2 regions of the Staphylococcus sp. aM genome follow, and region 2 is predicted to be linked to the other one. Evidence: riboswitches for the same ligand, from Rfam matches in the RefSeq annotation. Region 2 holds a riboswitch; the other holds the start of a gene.
The links. Region 2 has a riboswitch for lysine ahead of P7F85_RS07025 (aspartate kinase). Riboswitches for the same ligand answer to the same signal wherever they lie in the genome.

Region 1 (3,447 bases), 280 kb from region 2:
ATAAAAGAATTTAAATTATTATCAACAGCTGGCGCGTACTGGCGTGGAGATAGTAATAATAAAATGCTACAACGTATTTACGGTACTGCGTTCTTTGATAAAAAAGATTTAAAAGCACATTTAGAAATGTTGGAAGAACGTAAGGAACGTGATCATCGTAAAATCGGTAAAGATTTAGAATTATTTGCTAATAGTCAACTTGTTGGTGCAGGTTTACCACTATGGTTACCTAATGGTGCTACAATTCGTCGTGAAATTGAACGTTATATTGTGGATAAAGAAGTAAGTATGGGATATGACCACGTATATACACCAGTTTTAGCAAATGTTGATTTATATAAAACTTCAGGACATTGGGATCACTATCAAGAGGATATGTTCCCCCCAATGAAATTAGATGAGACAGAGGAAATGGTATTACGTCCAATGAACTGTCCACACCATATGATGGTTTATAATAATAAACCACATTCTTATAGAGAATTACCTATTCGTATTGCCGAATTAGGTACTATGCACAGATACGAAGCTAGTGGGGCTGTATCAGGACTACAACGTGTAAGAGGTATGACTTTAAATGACTCACATATCTTTGTTAGACCAGATCAAATTAAAGAAGAATTCAAACGTGTAGTTAACATGATTCAAGATGTATATAAAGACTTTGGATTCGAAGACTACCGTTTCAGATTAAGTTATAGAGACCCAGAAGATAAAGAAAAGTATTTTGATGATGATGAAATGTGGAATAAGGCTGAGAACATGATTAAAGAAGCGGCTGATGAATTAGGATTATCATACGAAGAAGCTATTGGTGAAGCGGCATTTTATGGGCCTAAATTGGATGTTCAAGTTAAAACAGCTATGGGTAAAGAAGAAACATTATCTACAGCACAACTAGATTTCTTATTACCAGAACGTTTTGAACTGACATATATTGGTCAGGATGGAGAACACCATAGACCAGTAGTGATACACCGTGGAGTTGTATCTACAATGGAACGATTTGTTGCATTCTTAACTGAAGAAACTAAAGGTGCATTCCCAACTTGGTTAGCACCGAAACAAGTAGAAATTATTCCAGTTAATTTAGATTTACATTACGACTATGCAAAATCAATACAAGATGAATTGAAATCTCAAGGCGTACGTGTTGAAATCGATGACCGTAATGAAAAAATGGGTTATAAAATCCGTGAAGCTCAAATGCAAAAAATTCCATACCAAATCGTGGTAGGAGATAAAGAAGTAGAAAACAATGAAGTAAATGTTCGTAAGTATGGTTCACAAGACCAAGAGACATTAGAAAAAGATGAATTCATCTGGAATTTAGTAGACGAAATCCGTTTGAAAAAGCATAGATAAACTTGAAATTTAAGCGCAGTTCATGTATATTACAAGTTAGTTAAATAAAAAGTTGAGTTAGAGGTTGCAATATTAAAGAGTCGCTTGTCAGAAGTCTTATGGGACGTATGTTGAACAAGTTAAAGGTAATATTGCCGAAACAAGTGATAACCATAATTATGATTTGTTGGGACAGTTCTCGAAAGAAACTGTACTGTCACAGAATGTGATGTGCTACCTTATATAGATAAAAGCAAAGTGGTTGCATATCTTAAAGGTATGTAGCCACTTTTTTGTTTTAAATTTATAAATAAAAGTAACATGATTAAGTGAGGTATCGTGTAGTCATATAAATGAAGATATAGAACTTAACGTGTTGTTTCTTTAATAAATAATAAAACAAAATCATAACTGCCTCTAAATACAAAGAAAGGAATCTTCTATGAGTAAAAACAAAAGTCAAAACGAAGGTATACAAAGAGGTTTAAAAGACCGTCATATATCTATGATAGCCATTGGTGGTTGTATTGGTACAGGTCTATTTATGACTTCGGGTGGAGCCATTCACAGTGCTGGAGCATTAGGTGCTTTGATTGCATATGCGATTATTGGAGCAATGGTATTCTTCTTAATGACATCACTTGGCGAGATGGCCACATATTTACCAGTTTCAGGATCATTTAGTACTTACGCCACACGATTTGTAGATCCATCACTTGGATTTGCATTAGGATGGAATTATTGGTTTAACTGGGTTATTACTGTAGCTGCAGATGTAACAATTGCCGCGCAAGTCATACAATATTGGTCCCCAATGCAAAGTGTGCCTGCTTGGGTCTGGAGTTGTATATTTTTAGTAATTATCTTTGCACTTAACTCATTGTCAGTTCGAGTATATGGTGAGAGTGAATATTGGTTTGCACTAATAAAAGTTGTTACTGTCATCATATTTATTGTGATAGGTTTATTAACTATTGTAGGTATTATGGGCGGTAAATTCGTTGGTTTTGAAACGTTTACTAAAGGAAGCGGCCCAATCCTTGGTGGCAACTTAGGAGGGAGCTTACTTTCAATATTAGGGGTATTCCTAGTTGCTGGTTTCTCATTCCAAGGTACTGAATTGATAGGGATAACAGCAGGGGAATCTGAAAATCCTGAAAGAGCCGTTCCAAAAGCTATTAAACAAGTATTCTGGAGAATATTATTATTTTATATATTAGCTATATTCATCATTGGTATGTTAATACCTTATGATAGTAGTGCACTTATGGGTGGAGAAAATAGTATCTCTACATCACCATTTACATTAGTATTCAAGAATGCTGGACTTGCATTTGCAGCATCATTTATGAATGCAGTTATTTTAACATCAGTATTATCTGCAGGTAATTCAGGAATGTATGCATCTACTAGAATGCTATATTCAATGAGTAAAGATAAACTAGCGTTTAATTCATTTTCAAAAACGAATAAAAATGGTGTGCCGCACATATCATTAATTGTAACTGGAATTATTGTTGTAGTGATTTTTGCAGTACAACATTTTAGTGGTGATGCATATGAATATATCGTAGCTGCTAGTGGTATGACAGGATTCATTGCTTGGGTCGGTATAGCTGTAAGTCATTATAGATTTAGACGTGCATTTGATAAACAAAATTATGATAAATCTAAACTAAAATATACGGCTAAATTATTCCCATTTGGCCCGATATTTGCTGGATTTTTATGTATTATCGTAATATTAGGTCAAGATGTCGATTTTATTAAAACAGGAGACTTTGATTTAAATAGATTTATTATTACTTATATGGGTATTCCAGTATTCTTAGCATTCTTTATTTATCATAAAGTAAGATATAAAACAAAGAAAATCCCATTAGAACAGGTAGATTTACGTCAAGATGTGTCAATGGAAGAAGTAAGACATCACGATTAATAAAAAAAGTAGTTGACGAATACATTTATTGTTGATATGATTAATAACGTTGAATACGAAACGAACCAAGTAGAAGCTCCCGCTTCTCACCTGTAGCGACGCAACAAGCAGTTGGCAGGTTAATCATGTTACACAATTAATGTGTGAAGAAGAGCGGGTAGTGA
Region 2 (3,447 bases):
ATGAAATCTACATGAAACCAGACTTTAGTGATGAAGATGGTATTCGTGCTGCTGAACTTGAAGGCGAATTTGCTGAAATGAATGGATGGAATGCTGAAGCAGATGCAGCTAACCTACTTTCAGGATTAGGTATCGATGCATCATTACAAGACAAGAAAATGTCTGAACTTGAAAATAACCAAAAAGTAAAAGTATTGTTAGCACAAAGTTTATTTGGCGATCCAGACGTACTATTACTAGATGAGCCTACCAATGGTTTGGATATTCCAGCTATTAGTTGGTTAGAAGACTTTTTAATTAACTTTGAAAATACAGTTATTGTAGTATCCCATGACCGTCACTTCTTAAATAATGTGTGTACGCATATTGCTGACTTAGACTTCGGTAAAATTAAAGTTTACGTTGGTAACTATGATTTCTGGTATCAATCAAGTCAATTAGCTCAAAAAATGGCTCAAGAACAAAACAAGAAAAAAGAAGAAAAAATTAAAGAATTACAAGATTTCGTTGCTCGTTTCTCAGCGAATGCTTCTAAATCTAAACAGGCAACAAGTCGTAAGAAACAATTAGAAAAAATTGAATTAGATGATATCCAACCTTCATCCAGACGTTATCCATATGTAAAATTCACACCTGAAAGAGAAATTGGTAATGATTTATTAACTGTACAAAACCTTTCTAAAACTATTGATGGCGAAAAAGTATTAGATAACATTTCATTTACAATGAATCCTAATGATAAAGCCATTTTAATTGGTGATAGTGAGATTGCAAAAACAACATTACTTAAAATCTTAGCTGGTGAAATGGAACCAGATGAAGGATCTTATAAATGGGGTGTAACAACTTCATTAAGTTACTTCCCTAAAGATAATTCTGAATTCTTTGATGGTGTGGATATGAATCTTGTGGACTGGTTACGTCAATATGCGCCAGAAGATGAGCAAACTGAAACATTCTTACGCGGCTTCTTAGGACGTATGTTGTTTAGTGGCGAAGAAGTTAAGAAAAAAGCAAGCGTGTTATCAGGTGGCGAAAAAGTTCGCTGTATGTTAAGTAAAATGATGCTATCAAGTGCTAACGTGTTACTACTAGATGAGCCAACCAACCACTTAGACTTAGAAAGTATCACCGCAGTCAATGATGGTTTGAAATCATTTAAAGGTTCATTGATCTTTACATCATATGACTTTGAATTTATCAATACAATTGCTAACCGTGTGATTGATTTAAATCAATCTGGTGCTGTTTCTAAAGAAATTCCATATGAAGAATACTTAAAAGAAACAGGAGTATTAAAATAGATGACTTCGATTGAGCGTATGAATACATTTTGATGATGTATTTATACGCTTTTTATATACAGATATAATGAACGTTCCCCTACTACATTAGTTATTTATATTAATGACTACACTCGTCTTACCATCCGAGTGCACGAGAGATACTAACCATTAAAATGCTAAGTATCACTTTGAAATTTTCTGTTTATTTCAAAAAATCGCAATTATCGGTTTACAGTCACATGTGGTATATGTATAATAAAAACATATCAATTGAATAAGATTTTGATGAGGCGCATTAAACATGAGTAAATATTAGGCAACTGTCTGCTAACAGCTAATATTGAAAGGGGGCAATGCCGAAACGAATGATAATAGCAGGTATCATTTGTTGGACTTTTTGGTTAAGAGCTAAGAGTTTGTCATTATTTCATAATAATGGAGTGCATCACTTGTACATAAATGTAGAACAAGTCGCATTCCAGACTTGTTCTTTTTTATTGAATGGATGTGTCTCCCTACTAACTGAGGAGGACAAATATTGAATAGAAGTGTTTTGAAATTTGGCGGTTCTTCCGTCAGTGATTTTACTAAAATTAAAAATATAGCAGGTATGCTAAAAAATCGTGTTGAACAAGGTGAACAACTCATTGTGGTAGTTAGTGCAATGGGCAAAACCACGGATCAATTAATGGAGAATGTGTCCACTTTAACATCAACACCAAAAGAGCAAGAACTCGCCCTACTGTTAACTACAGGTGAGCAACAAACCGTTTCATATTTATCAATGGTACTTAATGATATTGGTATTAGCGCTAAAGCAATGACAGGATATCAAGCAGGTATCAAAACCATTGGTCATCATTTAAAAAGTAAAATTGCTGAAATTGACCCATCAACCTTTGAAACAGCTTTTGATACCCACGATGTACTTGTTATAGCTGGATTCCAAGGCATCAATGAGGATCATGAATTAACCACACTAGGACGTGGTGGTTCAGATACAACAGCAGTAGCTTTAGCGACGAGTAATCAGATTCCTTGTGAAATCTACACAGATGTTGATGGTGTATATGCTACAGACCCAAGAGTACTGAGTTATGCCAAACGTTTAGAGTATGTATCATATGAGGAAATGATGGAAATGAGCGCATTAGGTGCTGGCGTACTTGAGACACGTAGCGTAGAGTTGGCTAAAAATTATGATATACCATTATATTTAGGAAGAACGTTATCAAATGTGAAAGGAACATGGATTATGTCTAGAAGTGATTTATTAGAGAAAAAAGCAGTTACTGGGGTTGCATTAGATCAACACATGATGCATGTAACGATCACCTATCCCCTACCAGATAATCAATTATTAACACAACTATTCACAGAGCTAGAAATGGGTTCAGTTAATGTGGATATGATTTCACAAATTGTCAACCACGAAGGACTACAACTATCCTTCAGTATTAAAGATACAGATGCACATCAAATCTCAGCTATTTTAGAACAATTAGCCGTTGATTTTGAAGCTTTGGATTATAAAATTAATGAAGCATATGTCAAAATTTCATTAATCGGATCCGGTATGAGAGATATGTCAGGCGTAGCATCTAAGGCATTTATTACTTTAATCAATGCGAAGATACCTTTTTACCAAACAACCACTTCTGAAATCAGTATTTCTTATGTCATTGATGCTGAAAATGGTGAAAAAGCCGTCGAAGAATTGTACGGTGCATTTGATATATAATTGATTTTAACTTAATTTTTCACAATATTAATAATATTTAAAACGGAGTGACTTAGACATGACAAAATTAGCAGTAGTTGGTGCAACAGGATTAGTTGGAACAAAAATGTTAGAAACTTTAGACCGTAAAGAAATCCCTTTCAATGAATTGGTTCTATTTTCTTCAGCTCGTTCAGCTGGTCAAAAGATCGAATTTAAAGGGAAAACATATACAGTACAAGAACTAACAGATGAAGCAGCAAGTGAACACTTTGATTATGTACTTATGAGTGCTGGTGGCGGTACAAGTGAACATTTCGCCCCACTATTTGAACAAGCGGGCGCTATTGTCATTGATAATTCTAGTCAATGGCGTATGACTGAAGATGTTGATTTAGTTGTACCTGAAGTAAACGAACCACACTTTACAAGAGGAATCAT

Region 1: linked by a shared signal. The riboswitch ahead of P7F85_RS05695 (amino acid permease) and the one ahead of P7F85_RS07025 (aspartate kinase) in region 2 are both predicted to bind lysine.

Annotation. Positions count from the first base shown of each region.
Region 1 covers NZ_CP121447.1:1,148,011-1,151,457, forward strand. The annotation lists gene thrS (threonine--tRNA ligase) at 1-1,365, shown strand, start outside; lysine riboswitch at 1,416-1,589, shown strand; gene P7F85_RS05695 (amino acid permease) at 1,787-3,283, shown strand; ribosomal protein L20 leader region at 3,345-3,447, shown strand, end outside.
Region 2 covers NZ_CP121447.1:1,430,755-1,434,201, reverse strand. The annotation lists gene P7F85_RS07030 (ABC-F family ATP-binding cassette domain-containing protein) at 1-1,304, shown strand, start outside; lysine riboswitch at 1,564-1,740, shown strand; gene P7F85_RS07025 (aspartate kinase) at 1,822-3,027, shown strand; gene P7F85_RS07020 (aspartate-semialdehyde dehydrogenase) at 3,086-3,447, shown strand, end outside.